One region of the Aeromicrobium sp. Leaf245 genome, then DNA from elsewhere that is predicted to be linked to it. Evidence: predicted binding sites of a transcription regulator. Region 1 holds the regulator's gene; the other holds the start of a gene.
The links. The regulator LexA, encoded in region 1, represses DNA repair genes until DNA is damaged. The targets are predictions, from matches to a motif close to TCGAACANNTGTTCGA.
Positions count from the first base shown of each region.

Region 2: a site for LexA is predicted at 2,328-2,343, ahead of NBW76_RS05035 (HNH endonuclease signature motif containing protein). Genes of this name have one in related genera too.

Region 1 is NZ_OW824151.1:2,437,456-2,445,119, reverse strand. Features, by position in the region: gene NBW76_RS11970 (ATP-dependent DNA helicase) at 1-102, shown strand, start outside; gene NBW76_RS11965 (carboxypeptidase-like regulatory domain-containing protein) at 224-2,077, shown strand; gene NBW76_RS11960 (hypothetical protein) at 2,151-4,064, shown strand; gene lexA (transcriptional repressor LexA) at 4,164-4,940, opposite strand; gene NBW76_RS11950 (LysM domain-containing protein) at 5,320-5,709, shown strand; gene NBW76_RS11945 (type 1 glutamine amidotransferase) at 5,735-6,481, shown strand; gene NBW76_RS11940 (VOC family protein) at 6,492-6,905, opposite strand; gene nrdR (transcriptional regulator NrdR) at 7,297-7,664, shown strand, end outside.
Region 2 is NZ_OW824151.1:1,009,550-1,017,213, forward strand. Features, by position in the region: gene NBW76_RS05025 (type III pantothenate kinase) at 1-199, shown strand, start outside; gene NBW76_RS05030 (ankyrin repeat domain-containing protein) at 162-572, opposite strand; gene NBW76_RS05035 (HNH endonuclease signature motif containing protein) at 943-2,277, opposite strand; gene NBW76_RS05040 (TetR/AcrR family transcriptional regulator) at 2,431-3,222, shown strand; gene NBW76_RS05045 (CsbD family protein) at 3,361-3,534, shown strand; gene NBW76_RS05050 (CsbD family protein) at 3,648-3,818, shown strand; gene nhaA (Na+/H+ antiporter NhaA) at 3,905-5,734, opposite strand; gene lysS (lysine--tRNA ligase) at 5,895-7,400, shown strand; gene NBW76_RS05065 (hypothetical protein) at 7,471-7,664, shown strand, end outside.

The sequences.
Region 1 (7,664 bases):
ACGGCACGCTACGGGTCGTTCCTCGCCGCCTCGCTGCCTCCGCTGTGGCGCACGACCGACCGCGACGCCGTGCTCGGGGCCCTGCGTCGGCTCGACGACTGACGACGCGTCGGCCGTTCGCCCAGTTGGCACCCGGACGTGGTCCGCGCGGGGTACGCTGAGCCGTCATCCCCACGTATGAAGGGCTCGGGGCTCCATGCGCCGTCTTGCCGCGTCTGTCGCGTTGATCGTCAGTTCCACCCTCGTCGTGGCGGTGCCGTCGACGGCCCAGGCCGCCACCGGTCTGGAGGTCCGCTCCAACGTCGTGGCCGTGGAGCGCCCTGACTCGACGGGTCACCACCCCCTCTACCTCTACGCGGTCTGCAAGGGTTCCAAGACCTGCTCGGGCACGGCCACGCTGGTGCAGGGCGGTCTGGTCAAGACCACGTCCTACTCGATCAAGGGCGGCAAGAGCGGCTACCTGAAGGCCTACTGGAACAAGGCGGCGGCCCAGCCGACCGAGCTCGGCAAGATCGACGCGTTCAAGCGGACCTTCACCTGGACCCCCAAGGGTGCGTCCAAGAAGAGCAAGTCGATCTGGCTCGAGCCGCGCATCTACAGCCGTCGGATCCAGGGCCAGGTTCGCGGTCCCGCGTCGTCGCGCATCAAGGACCTGCAGGTCTCCAAGTGGGTCGTCAGCGGCCTGCGCAGCAGCCGGGTCAGCACGGCGCCCGTCGGCTCCGACGGGCGCTTCGACATCGGCTCCTCCGCCCTCGGCCGCAACAACAGTCCCGGTGCGGCCTACCGCCTGAGCGTCTCGGCCGTGGTCGACGGCACCGAGCGCGAGTGGTTCTGGCTGGGGAGCACCACGGGGTCCGGCTTTGCCGACGGCGGTGGCGGCTGGATCCGCGACGCCGCCGTCGTGCGCGTGCAGAAGGCCGGCGACTTCCAGGCGGACTTCGCCTACGGCACGGTCAGCGGGCGCCTCACGGGCACCGGCTCGGCGGGTGCGGACGTCCGCGTGCTCACCCCGCCGCCGTCCTACCCGAGCCGTTCGTCGGACCGGCGCGGTCTCGACGTGCCCTACTGCGCCAACGAGTTCGGGCGCGTGCGCACCGACGACGCCGGCCGCTACTCGGTCACGTTCGTCCCGCGCCCCGACGCGGTGCGGTACCGCTACATGGTCGACTTCGAGCCGGCCGGCGCACTGCGCGGCGCCGTGATCATCTCTGACGGCAACGTCGTCGACAGCTGCCAGGCCGCCATCAAGTACACGCGGGACATGTCCGACCTGCTCGGCTTCCCCTCGGGATCCGAGACGCTCCCGGTGGGCGACGTGAGCACGTCGGCGGACCAGCGCAGCCTCACGATCAACGGCAACACGCTGAAGGGTGGCTCGGTCCACGACCGCTGGACCACGCTGCGCGAGTACTCCGTGGGCCGCAAGATCCTTGAGTCGCCGATCGTGGCCGAGGGCTACGCCAACAGCAGCGGCAACAAGACGTTCGCCGCGCGCCCCGGCAAGTACTGGGTGGAGGTGGGTCGCCGGACCAGCTGCTCGGCCTGGTATCCCAGCATCTACTCCAACAACTACCTGTACCACAAGGGTGGCGAGCGAGGCAGTGAGCGCTGGAAGACCGTGGGTGGCAGCGTGCCGGAGTACTCCACGTCCTACCGCTACGGCTACGTGAAGCGGAACCCCCCGAAGGGCTACAAGGGCTGGATGTACCGCGACGTGTGCAAGGCCGTGGGCGCGGGCAAGTACGTGCTGATCACGGTGGGTGCGGGCGACCGGACGGTCGACGTCACGAACCCCCGCGGCGGCACCATCTCCGGGCGGGTCACCCGTGTGGGCGGCAAGTCCAACAAGGAGATGCTCGTGACCGCGTACTCCACCGACGGCAAGAAGGTGCTGCGCTCGGCCTACAGCAGCCGCAGCGGTGGCTTCGTGATCCGCGGCCTGGCGAGCGGCTCCTACAAGATCGTCGTGAACGCGGACTCCTGGCGCGGCATCAGCCGCTCGTTCTCCGGCAAGAAGTCGGTGAAGGCCAAGGCGGGCAAGAACGTCTCGGCCGGCACGCTGCGCTTCAAGGGCTGACGACGGAACCGGGCTACCAGGCCCGGGCTTGGTACAGTGCAGCGGTCCTGCCATCGAAGTTCTCGGGGAATTGATGTTCCGTCGTACCGCCGTCCTGCTGTCTGCCGTGCTCGTCGCGACGGGCGCCCTCGTCGGGCTGAGCGCCTCCACCGCCCAGGCCGCGACCGGAATCGAGGCGCGGTCGAACATCGTCGCCGTCGGCTCGCCCAACTCGGCCGGACACCGTCCGGTCAAGATCTACGCGCGCTGCAACGGGTCGAAGACCTGCTCCGGTCGTGCGGCGATCCTGGGCCAGACCCGGTACGTCAACTGGCCGTACAGCATCAAGGGCAACAGTGCGGGCTACATCACCGTCTACTGGCTGGGCGACGAGGGCAACACGGCTCCGACGGGCCTCGGCTCTGCCCCCGGCCAGCAGGGGACCACCTTCGAGCGCACGCTGCGGGTCTACCCCTCGGGTGCCTCGGCGCGTGACAAGACCATCACGCTGGAGCGGACCCAGGCCAGCCGGAACCTCAAGGGCACCGTGTCGGGCCCCGGCCTCGGCAGCCGCGTGACCGACGTGCAGGTGACCAGCTGGAACGTCAGCGGACTCGTCTCGCGTCGTCTCAAGACCGTCGACGTCGCGTCGAACGGCACCTACGACTTCGGCGCCGTCTCGCTCGGCACCAACAACGCCGCGTCCTACGGCTACCGGCTGAGCATCCGGGCGCGGGTCGACGGCACGGTCCGCGAGTGGTTCTGGCGCGGCACCGACGGACGGCCCACCGGCGGCGGCAAGCGCGTCAGCGAGGCGCACGCGGCCTCGGTGACCAAGTACAACGACTTCGTGGCCGACTTCCGGTTCGGCCGGATCGCCGGCACGCTCAGCGGGGCCGGGTCCACCGGCACCGACGTGCGTGTGATCGCCCCGCCCGTCACCCGGCCGACGCGCGCCTCGGACCTGCGCGGTCTCGACGTGCCCTTCTGTGCCAACGAGTACGGCGCCGACACGACGTCGGGGTCCGGCGGCTACGACATCACGTTCCTCCCGGTGAGCCAGAACGGCGACTCGCGCTACCTCGTCTCGCACGAGGGCACCAACCGGGCCGGCGTCATCACGACGGGCGGGCGCCAGTACGCCAGCTGCAACGCCGCCACGAAGTACACCTACTCCGCGAGCGACGACGACCTGATCTCCTACGGCACCGGCGGCCTGTCGGCCGCCATCTCCGCCAACCTCGACTCCGGCAAGCACGCGCTCGGCTTCGACACCGACGCGACCTACACGTCGTCGATCAAGCCGCACGACACCTGGACAACGGTCCGCGAGTACGTGCCCGGCACCAAGATCCTGGACCGCCCGATCATCACGGCCGGCCACGCCAACTCCTCGGGCTTCAAGCAGTTCGAGGGTCTGCGCAACGGCAAGTACTGGGTCGAGGTCGGGCGACGGACGGGCTGTTCTGCCTGGTACCCCAGCATCTACAAGGACAACTACCTCTACCACAAGGGTGGCGAGCGCGGCAGCGAGCGCTGGAAGACCGTCAACGGCGCCTACCCCGAGTACGAGACGTCGTACCGCTACGGCTTCAAGGCCAAGAAGCCGCCGAGCGGCTACAAGGGCTGGATGTACCGCGACGCCTGCGTGGCGCAGAGCGCCGGTGACTACAAGCTCGTCACCATCAACAACGGCGACGCCACGTCGAACACCTCCAAGCTGCGCAAGGGCGCCACGATCTCGGGCAAGGTCTCGCGGATCGGCGGCAAGAGCAACAAGGAGATGCTGGTCTCGGTGTACTCCACGCAGGGCGTGCTCGTGATGCGCTCGGCGTACACGAGCTCCTCGGGCCGCTTCGTCATCCGCGGCCTCGAGTCGGGCAACTACCGGGTCCTGGTCAACGGTGACTCGTGGCGCGGCATCGGTCGCACCCACAAGGGCACGCAGACCAAGCGGGTCACGGCCGGCAAGTCCTACAGCGTGGGCACGCTCAACTTCCGCAGCTGAGCACAGCTCGCCCGGCACCGCTCGGGCGCCGACGCACCACGAGGCCCTCTCCCGTGAACGGGAGAGGGCCTCGTGGGTGATGAGCGCTGACGGTGGGTGTCAGAGGCGGCGCAGCACCGTCGTGACCTTGCCCAGGATCGTGGCGTGGTTGCCGTCGATGGGGGAGTAGTCGTCGTTGTGCGGCAGCAGCCAGATCTGGCCGTCCTTGCGCTGGAACGTCTTGACCGTGGCCTCGCCGTCGAGCATGGCGGCGACGATCTCGCCGTTCTCGGCGACCGGCTGCTGGCGGACGACCACGTAGTCGCCGTCGCAGATCGCCGCGTCGACCATGGAGTCGCCGCGCACCTCGAGCAGGAACAGCGTGCCGTCGCCGACGAGGGAGCGGGGGAGCGGGAAGATCTCCTCGACCTGCTCCTCGGCCAGGATCGGACCGCCCGCGGCGATGCGACCGAGCATGGGCACGTAGGTGGCCTCGGGGCGCTGGTCGCCGAAGCCGGTCTCGTCGACCTCGGAGTCGTCGGCCGAGCTGAGCGTGCGCCGCGCCTTGACCACCTCGGGCAGGAAGATCTCGATCGCGCGCGGGCGATTCGGGTCGCGCTTGACGTAGCCGAGGCGCTCGAGGACCCGCAGCTGGTGGGCGACCGAGGAGGTGCTGGCCAGGCCGACGGCGCCACCGATCTCGCGCATGCTGGGCGGGTAGCCGCGCTGCTCGATCTGGTCGCGCATGAAGTGCAGGATCTTCTGCTGCCGGCCGGTGAGGCCGGTCATCTCGTCGACGGGACCGTCGGGCAGCTCACGCACGGAGTTGCGTGAACCCTTCGGGCGGCCCCGACGCGGCGCGTCGGCGGAGGGGTCGAGGGTGCTGTCGTCGCTCATGATGCCCACGCTAGACCTCTGCGCGGACGTTTACAAACACATGTTCGACAGCGTGTCGCGCGTTCGAACGGCGCGCTCGATGGTTCCGCGACGGCGCTCGGGACGCCGTCAGGCGCGTGCGACGCGTCACAGTCGAACATGGTGTCGAAGATTCTTTCACTGGAATGACGGGCAATCCTGCTGTCCGTTCGGATTCCTGTTCGAAAGGGGGCTGCTTTTGTCGGCGCCTTCCCCTACTGTCGTACACGTGTTCGATCGAACATCTGTTCGTCGGATCCGCGGAGCACCACCGCCCCCGGAGCATCGACCTTCGAATGACATCGGCAGGTGCTCGATCGACACACCAAGACTCCTTCCTCTCCCTTCCCCGGAGGTCACCATGAGCACCATCACCGTCTACGAGACCAGCCGCTTCGCCCCGTCGTTCTCCCGTGGGATCGCCGCGGCTCCGCGCAGCACCACCGAGCCGGCTGCGGTCCGGCTGACCCGTCGGGGCCGCCTCGTGCTCCTGCTCGCCGTGATCGCGGCGCTGGCGGTCACGGTCGTCGCTCTCGGCTCCTCCACCGTCGCCACCTCAGACGCGGGCGCGGTTCCCGCCACCACGGTCGTCACCGTGCAGGAGGGGCAGACGCTCTGGCAGATCGCCGCCGACGCCAACCCCGAGGGCGACGTGCGCGACACGGTCGACGACATCATGCGCATGAACTCGCTGCCGAGCGCCGGTGCGCTGCAGCTCGGCTCCGACCTCGCGGTGCCCGTCTACGAGTGACGGGCCCGTCCGGCACCATGGGGGCATGAACGACGCCTCCACCAACCCGGGCCCGACGCCGGCGGACCGCCCTCTGCAGGTCCACGTGCTGGCCGATGACACCGACCGCTCCGGTGGCTACGTCACGGAGCGGCTGCGGGAGCACGGCGCCGAGCTGACCTGGATCGACCGCGACACGATCGACTCCCCGTGGTCGGCGACCGGTGTCGACCTGGTCCTCAGCCTCGGCTCGGAGCGCTCGGCGCACGAGCCCCGCTGGGCCCACGTGGTGGAGGCGGAGTCCGACGTCGTGCGGGTGGCGCTCGGGTCGGGCGTCCCCGTGATGGCCATCTGCTACGGCGCCCAGCTCGTGGCCCGTGCCCTCGGCGGCACGTCGTACCGCGGCGACGGTGCCGAGATCGGGTGGCGCCGCGTCGACACGCTCGACGAGGTCCTCTGCCCCGAGGGGCCGTGGGGCCAGTTCCACCAGGACGTGCTGAGCCCGCCGCCCACGGCGCGCGTGATCGGCAGCTCGTGGTTCGGCCCGCAGTGCTTCGTCGACGAGGCCTTCGGCGCCCGCGTGATCGCCTGGCAGTTCCACCCCGAGGTGACTCCGGAGACCTTCAGCCGCTGGGTCGACGAGAGCGCCGACCTCGTGCGGGTGAGCGGGTCGGAGCCCAGCGAGCTGAAGCGTCAGGCGCTCGCGAACGCGACGCGCAGCCGTCTCGCCGCGTTCGCGCTCGTCGACGCCGCGCTCGACCACCTCGGCGTGTCGGTGCCCCGCCCCGTGTGAGGGTCGGCCGCTACTGGCTCGCGGCGAGGTTGACCAGCCAGGCCACGCCGAAGCGGTCGTTCAGCAGGCCGAACTCGTCGCCCCACGGTGCACGCTCGAGCGGTGCCACGATCTCGGCGCCCTCGCTGAGTCCGGCCCAGTAGTCGCGGATGCGGGGATCGTCGCCGTTGAGGGTGACGTTGATGGCCGTGCCCATCGACGGCTGGTCGCCGCCCGGGGGAGTGTCGGAGGCCATCAGGTCGAAGCCGGCGTCGGTGACAAGGTGCCCGTGCATCAGCAGGTCGACAACGGCTGGGTCGTCGGACATTCCGCCCTCGCCGAAGGTCATCGCCTCGATCGTCCCGCCGAAGACGGACTGGTAGAACTCGAGCGCCTCGCGGGACTCGTCGCGGAAGTTCAGGTACGGGTTCAGTCGCATGGTCATGCGGTCATCGTCCTCCCTTTTGTTCCTGAGAGGAAGAGAATCCGGTGAGAGCCTTTCGGGACCGGGTACGTCCTGGGCGAGGAGGGGGTGGTTCCACCTCGGACGCACCGGGACACGCCGTGACACCTGGGACTCGTGTGACTCGAGAGGCCGCTGACCTGCGCAAACATCGAGCTCTCAGATTTGTCTGCGCAACTCGTCAGACTTGCTTGCATGACCTGGTGTGCAGGCGTACGGTAGCCACTACATCTAGTGATTACACCGATGTAGTTCTCCACATCTAGTCCCACAGGGACGGGGGACTTACCCACAGGAATCCCGGGCCATCCACCTCTGCATCCCCAGGTTGTCCCCAGATCCCGCGAAGAAATCAGCCCGAGAGGAGAGCATCGTGCACTGTCCGTTCTGCAAGAACCCCGACACCCGCGTGCTCGACTCCCGGGTGGCCGAGGAGGGCGGCGCCATCCGGCGTCGTCGGGTCTGCGGAGCGTGCGAGAAGCGCTTCACGACCATCGAGCAGATGCAGCTGACGGTCCTCAAGCGGTCGGGGGCCACCGAGCCCTTCAACCGCGACAAGGCCATCTCGGGCGTCCGCAAGGCCTGCAAGGGCCGTCCGGTCTCCGACGACGACCTCGCACGCCTCGGCCAGCAGGTCGAGGACGCACTGCGCGAGAGCGGGGCGGCCGAGATCGCGGCCCACGAGGTCGGCCTGGCCATCCTCGACCCGCTCAAGAGCCTCGACGAGGTGGCGTACCTGCG
Region 2 (7,664 bases), 1.4 Mb from region 1:
GGTCTACGGGTTCGCGGGCCTGGTCGACGGGATGGTCGACCGGATCATCGAGTCGTTGGAGGCCGACCCCGACGACGTGGCGGTCATCGCGACCGGCGCCTACGCCGACGTGGTGCTCGACCACTGCACGACGATCACGTCACGCGACCCGTGGCTGACCCTCACCGGTCTGCGTCTGGTGCACGAGAAGAATTACTGAGCCACGCGGGCCACCACGCCGCCCGTCGGTCGCCCCGCCCACGAGGAGCGGGCCCTGCCGGAGGTGCACCCGCTGCCGGGCGTGCGCCGAGCTCGACGAGGTGGGCCTCGAGCGCGGTCAGGCCCGCAGCCCGGGCCGCCGCGACCGGTGTGGTCTCGTCCAGCTCGGAGACCAGCGTCGGGTCGGCTCCGTGGCCGAGCAGCTCTCGAGCCACCGCATCCTGACCGGCCAGGATGCTGGTCACCAGCGCGGTCGACTGCAGCTCGGGGTGCACGTAGTCGGGGTCGACGCCCCGCTCCAGGTGGAAGCGGACCAGCTCGACGTCGCCGCGCACGGCGGCGGCGAACATGTCCTTGAAGTCCCCGCCCGACATGGGCACTCCCTTCGTCGCCGCGAGTCTAGGGCCGGCCGGGCCGGCACTCGGTGGTCGAGTGCCTCCACGAGCGCCAGCGAGGGGAGGTGTATCGAGACCACTCCTGGGCGGTCCAGCGGTAGCCGCCCTGCGTGTCGAGACCGTCGGTGAGTGGTCTCGATACGGACGGGCCTCGCACGCTCGCCCGTCCTGCTCGACCAGCGACGTCGGCCTCGGTGGTCGAGCGCGGCTCACGCCCGGTGGTCGAGTAGCGGTTCCGGCGACGGAGGAGCTCGGAACCGCGTATCGAGACCACTCTGGGCAGCTCAGCGATGCGCGGGCAGCACGAGCACCCCCCACCAAGAGGTCGGGGTGTCGTGGGCGTGAGGGTTCAGGGTCGCCAGCGTTGGTTGCGTTGCCAGGTGTCGGAGCCGGGGAGCTTCCACTCGACGTGTCCGTCGTCGGGGTTGATGCGTCCGATCCAGCCCTGGTCGTGTGCTCGGTGGTGGTGGAACGGACAGAGAAGTGCGCCGTCCCTGATGTCGGTGGTCTTGGAGATCGCGTACGGATTCAGGCGGTGAGCCTCGGTCCACCTGGCGTCACGGTCGCATCCGGGTGTCGTGCATCCCATGTCGCGCTTCTCCATCGCCCGGCGTGAGCTGCGGTTGAAGTACCGGTTGGCGGAGCCGAGGTCGAGCGGGAGTGGCGTTCCGTTGAGGACCATGGGGACGATCTGTGCCGAGCAGGCGAGCCGGCGCGCTTCGCCGGCGCTGATGCGGGTGCCGTCCGACAGCCCGGCGGCCTTGACGCCGCCCATGAGGGTGTCGAGGTCGAGGTTGACCGTCACGACGGCGGAGACGCCACCGTTGGACGGCAGGGAATCAGCCGGGATGTGCTCGATCAACGTGGCGAAGGCGTGGCCGAGGCGCTGCGGGTAGGACTGGCCGAACCCCACCTCGTCGTGCTCGCCGGTGGCGGCGTTGACGGTCCCGACCTTCTGGTGCGGGGCTGCGAGCGCGTCGAGGGCGGTCTTGAGCATGGCGCCCTGTGCTTCGGGGAGGGTGAAGCGTCCGGTGACGGTGCCGTCATTGTTGTCCCACATCGAGAAGCTGGTCTTCTTGCGGGCTTCCTCTTCGCGGCGACGCAGGATCTCGTCCTCGTCGGCGTCGACCTCGTCGACGGTCTTGCGGTAGGTCTCGGTGATCCGGGCGGCCCTGCGGCGCAGGTCCTTGAGGGTGAGCTTCTGCGCGTCCTTGAGCAGGGTCTTCTCACACATCAGGCGTTGCTCGCTGGTGACGTCCTCGGGCAGCTTCGCGAGGGCGCGGGAGAGGATGTCGGCCTGCTTCATCGTGATCTCGCCTGCCGCGAGGGCGGCTTCGGTGAGGGTGGTCTGCTCCTCGATCCGTTCGGCGGTGTTCACCAACGCGTCGGCGCCACTGCGGTCACCACCGAAGTCGATCGAGATCGTTGCCCCGGTAGAGGTGCCCGTCCCCGGTCGCGGTCCGTCACCGTTCGCAGCGGCCCTGCGAGCCTTCTCCAGCACACGTGCGGCGGCCATCTTGTGGGCCGACAACCGAGCTTCGGCGCGACTGATCTCAGCCAGGAGTCGTCGGACCTCGGCGGGGTCCAGGCCGTCCCACGCCTCGGTGGGGACCGTGTCGAGCAGGGCGTGGAGTCCGTGCACGCACGACGGCACCGGGTGGGTGTCGAGTGCGGCGACGCTCATGCTTCCTCCTGCTGGCCTACCCCCATTGTAGAGGTAGTATCAGGCAGGAAACAAGCACATGTTCGAATGCGTGACGAAGGTCCGAAACCCTCGAGTCCTTCGGCGCCGGCACTCCGGGTCGTTGGCCCTGCTCCTCCGTGGCACGATCCCCCCATGCCCTCCACGACCTCCCGACGCGGCACGCTGACGCGCCGCAAGATCGCCGAGGCCGCCCTGCGGCTGATCGACGACGAGGGCATCGGGTCGGCCTCGATGCGGGGGATCGCCAAGCGTCTGGGCGTCGAGGCGATGAGCCTCTACAAGCACGTCGGCACGCGTGACGACCTGCTCGACGCGGTCGTCGACCTGGTGGTGGCCGAGCTGGACGCCGATCCCGAGGTGCTGCGGGTGGCCGAGAACGGCTGGCGCGACTACCTGGAGCGGCTCGCGCGCGGCGTCCGCCGCTACGCGATGGCGCACCCGCACGCCTTCCCGATCGTGGCCACGCGACCGTCGGAGGCGCCGTGGATCAACCCGCCGCTGCGGTCCCTGACCTGGATCGAGTCGGTGCTCGAGGCGCTGCAGGCGGAGGGCTTCGACGACGACCAGGTGGTGTTCGCCTACCGGTCGTTCAACAGCTTCCTGCTGGGCTACCTGCTCATGGAGACGGGGGCGCGGACGCTGCGAGACCCGCGGGACGGCGACGGGTCTTTCTCCGCAGGTGCCGACGCCGCGGAGCCCGTGCCCGGTGGGCTCACCCCCACCCGTGACGAGGACGAGCAGGAGGCGGTGGCGCAGGCCGAGACGCCCCTGGAGATCCTCGACCCCTCCGGCGCCGTGGACGAGGCGACGTACCCGACGATCCACCGGCTGGCTGCCGGCCTGGCGGCCGACCGCTACGCCGAGGAGTTCGACCGCGCCCTGCAGGAGATGCTCGACGGCATCGCCTCGCGTCTCGCCGACTGACCTGCTCGCCGACCGGGTCGCGAGCGCGCCCCCGTTCGTGACCGAGGTCGCACGACACTCGTCTTGTGGGCCGCAGGCTTACGGCGTAAGGTTTACAACGTAAGCCACCCCGTTCCCCCACCCGAGAAGGAGAGTTCCATGAGCTTCATCGACAAGGCCAAGAACACCGCGGAGAAGGTCACCGGCGAGGTCAAGGAGGCCGTCGGCAAGGCGACCGACAACAAGGACCTCGAGGCCGAGGGCAAGAAGGACCAGACCAAGGGCTCGATCAAGAACGTGGGCGAGGACGTCAAGGACGCCTTCAAGAAGTAAACGCGTGTCACTGAGAAGTCACTGAACGTTCATCGGGCAGCGCTCGTTGGAGTTGCAGCGACTTCCAGCCGTCGTACCGTCGAAGTGTCACCCACCGATCCAGGAGGATCATCATGAGCTTCATCGACAAGGCCAAGAACACCGCTGAGAAGGTCGCCGGCGAGGTCAAGGAGAACGTCGGCAAGGCCACCGACAACAAGGACCTCGAGGCCGAGGGCAAGAAGGACCAGGCGTCCGGCTCGGTCAAGAACGCCGGCGAGAACGTCAAGGACGCCTTCAAGTGATCCTTGCTCGCTGAGCATCCGGCGAAGCCCGGTCACCGTCACGACGGCGACCGGGCTTTTCTGTGCCCGCACGTGCGGGCACGGACTCAGCGGCCCCGGCTGGCGTCGAGGGCGGCGATGAGCGTGGGCGCGTCCCACTGGCCGCCGTGCCGGGCGGTGCCGATGAAGAACGTCGGCGTCCCGGACACGTCCATGAGGTCGGCGTCGTCCTCGTCCTCGCGCACACGTCGGCGCACCGGGTCGGAGTCGAGGTCGGCCTCGAAGCGCTCGAGGTCCAGGCCGATCTCGTCGGCGTAGCGGAGCAGGTCGAGCCGCTCCAGCTGCGCCTGGTTGGCCCACAGCAGGCGGGCGTAGTCGAAGTGCCGACCCTGCAGGTAGGCCGCCTCGTAGGCGCGCGCCGCCAGCTCGGCGTGCGGGTGGTGCTGGTGCAGCGGCAGGTGGCGCCACACCCACACGAGGTCGCCCTCGAAGTGCTCGATCACCTCGTCGACCATGCCCGTGGCCCGGCTGCAGAACGGGCACTCGAAGTCGCCGTACTCCACGAGCACGAGCGGGGCGTCGGCACGGCCCTTGAAGTGGTCGCGCTCGGGGTCGAACGGCCGCAGGAGCACGGCACCGGGCTGCACGACGGGCCGGCGGGCGTCGAGCGCCTTGAGGACGACCCAGCCCAGCACGAACGCCAGCACGGAGGCGGCGAGGACGCCCACGCGAGCCTCGTCCTGCGCCGCGGGGTCGTCGATGGCGATGCCGACGATCAGCAGCGAGATCGTGAAGCCGATCCCCGAGAGGGCGGCCCCGCCCGCGACGCGGCCGATGGTCAGACCGGGCGCGAGCACACCGAGGCCCACCTTCTGGGCGAGCAGGGTCGCGCCGGTGATGCCGAGGAGCTTTCCGGCGACGAGCCCGGCCACCACGCCCCACGTCAGTGACGACGAGGCCGACCGCTCGAGGGTCGCGGCGTCGAGCACCACGCCGGCGTTCGCGAGCGCGAAGATCGGCAGGATCACGAACGCGACGTAGGGCGCGAACGACTGCTGGAGCCGCTCGTTGATGGAGATGGACTCGCGCAGCTGGCGGCCCGCGGCCGCGGCGTAGGCCGGGTTGGGGGACTGGCGGAACGCACGCGTCAGCTCCACGACGCGCTCCACGTCGTGCCGGCGAGGCGCTGCGACGGGGATGAGCAGCGCGACCGCGACGCCCGCGAGGGTGGCGTGCACCCCCGCCTCGTGCAGACCGAACCAGACCACCACCGACAGCGCCGCGTACAACGGGCCCCGGCCCGACGGCAGCAGTCGCACGAGAGCGATCAGCGCGAGGGCCCCCACCGCGACGAGCAGCGGGGTGACGCGCAGGTCGTCGGTGTAGAAGATCGCGATGGCGCCCAGGGCGCCGATGTCGTCGACGACGGCCAGCGTCAGCAGGAAGACCCGGAGCCGGGAGGGGTGGTGCGGCCGGATGATGGCGAGCGCGCCCACGAGGAACGCCGTGTCGGTGGAGATGACCACGCCCCAGGCGTGCGCCTGGCCGGAGTCGCGTGCGATCAGCAGGAACACGAGCGCGGGGACCAGCAGCCCGGCGAGCGCCGCGGTCGCGGGCACGATGGCGCGGGACCGGTCGGTGAGCTCGCCGATCGTCAGCTCGCGCTTGACCTCCAGCCCGACGGCGAAGAAGAAGAACGCCATGAGCGCGTCGTTGACCAGGTGGTAGAGGTCGAGGCCCATCGACCAGTCGCCCACGGCCACGCGCGCCTCGGTGTGCCAGAACGCGTCGTACCCGCTGCCGAGGTTGGCCCAGGCGATGGCCGCGAGGGTGGCCACCAGCAGCATGCCGGCGCCCAGCTGCTCGGTCTCGGCCCCGGCCACCCCACGACGGAGCCGGGTCAGGCGGGAGTCGGCAGCGGTCTCGGTCTCGCTCACGGGCGACATCCTCGCAGTCGGGTCACGGAGTGCACCAACCATCGGCCTCGCCGTGCTGTTCCCGCTGCCGTCGGTGGCACCCGACCGCGGCGGGTGGGCCGTTGCCCGGACCCGCCCGCCGGGCGAGCCGGGCCGTGCCCGGCCACTAGACTCCCCTTCCGTGAGCGCCGACACCCAGAACCCCGACGACGACCTGCCCGAGCAGCTGCGGATCCGCCGCGAGAAGCGCCAGCAGCTCATCGACGCCGGCCTCGAGCCGTACCCGACGGACCTGGGTCTCACCCACACCCTGGCGCAGGTGCGCGAGGCCTACGACCCCGAGGTGCTCGGCGCCGACCACCACACCGGCGACGTCGTGACGGTGGCCGGGCGGGTCATCTTCCGCCGTGGCACGGGCAAGCTGGTGTTCGTCTCGCTGCGCGAGGGCGACGGCACGAGCCTGCAGGCGATGGTCTCGCTCGACGGCGTGGGGGAGGAGTCGCTCGAGCGGCTCAAGCACCTCGTCGACATCGGCGACCACCTGGCCGTCACGGGCGAGGTCATCACGTCGCGGCGCGGCGAGCTGAGCGTCCAGGCGTCGTCGTGGGCGATCGCCGCCAAGACGCTGCGGCCGCTGCCGAACGAGCACAACCCGCTCTCGGACGAGGCGCGCAGTCGGATGCGCTACGTCGACCTGATCGTCCGCCCCGAGGCCCGCGACAACGTCCGCGTGAAGGCCAAGGTGCTGCAGTCGCTGCGCCGCACCCTCGACGAGCGCGCCTACGTCGAGGTCGAGACGCCGGTGCTCCAGCACACCAACGGTGGAGCGGCCGCCCGCCCCTTCCACACCCACGTCAACGCCTTCGACGAGAGCGCCCTGCTGCGCATCGCCCTCGAGCTGCACCTCAAGCGCTCGCTCGTCGGCGGCATCGACCGCGTGTACGAGATCGGCAAGACGTTCCGCAACGAGGGCGTGGACAACACCCACAACCCCGAGTTCATGATGCTGGAGGCGTACGAGGCGTACGGCTCCTACGACACGATGGCCGACCTCACCCGCGCGCTCGTGGTCGACGCGGCCCGTGCGGTCGGTCGGACGGTCGTCCCCGGTCGGGACGGCAGCGAGATCGACCTCGAGCAGCCCTGGCGGCGGGCCACGATCCACGAGCTGGTGGGCGAGGCCGTCGGCCAGCAGGTCGACGTCGAGACGTCCGAGGAGTCGCTGAAGGCCCTGGCCGCCCGGCACGACGTGGCGCTGCAGGACCACTGGGGCGCCGGAGAGATCGTGCTCGAGCTGTTCGAGAAGCTCGTCGAGCACACGCTGATCCAGCCGACGTTCGTGTGCGACTACCCCGAGGCCGTGCGTCCGCTCGCGAAGAAGCACCGCACCACCCCCGGCCTGGTCGAGGCGTGGGACCTGATCATCAACGGCGTCGAGCTGGCTCCGGCCTACACCGAGCTCAACGACCCCGTCGTGCAGCGCGAGCGGCTCGAGGAGCAGGCGCGCCTCGCCGCGGCCGGTGACCCCGAGGCCATGGACGTCGACGAGGACTTCCTGCGCGCGCTCGAGTTCGGCATGCCCCCGGCCGGTGGGCTCGGGCTGGGCGTCGACCGGCTGGTGATGCTGCTGCAGGGCATCGGCATCCGCGAGGCGATCCTGTTCCCGATCTCGCGTCGCGAGGTCTGAGACCGGACGCACGACCCGCGGGGGCGCGCGGCGGTCGCGTCGGCCGTGCGACGTCGGGCAGGATCGCGGCATGTCCCGTGCGCCGGTCGCCCTCTGGTGGTTACTGCTGCTGGTCGCGGCGGGGGTCGCGATCGTGCCGGTCGGCTCGGTCGAGCACCGTGCCGAGTCGACGGCCGAGGAGCTCGCCCAGGCCCGCGGGTGGGAGGGGACGACCCAGCTGGTCGAGGGCCGTTTCGTGCGCATGAGCCGCGTGCAGGAGGTGCT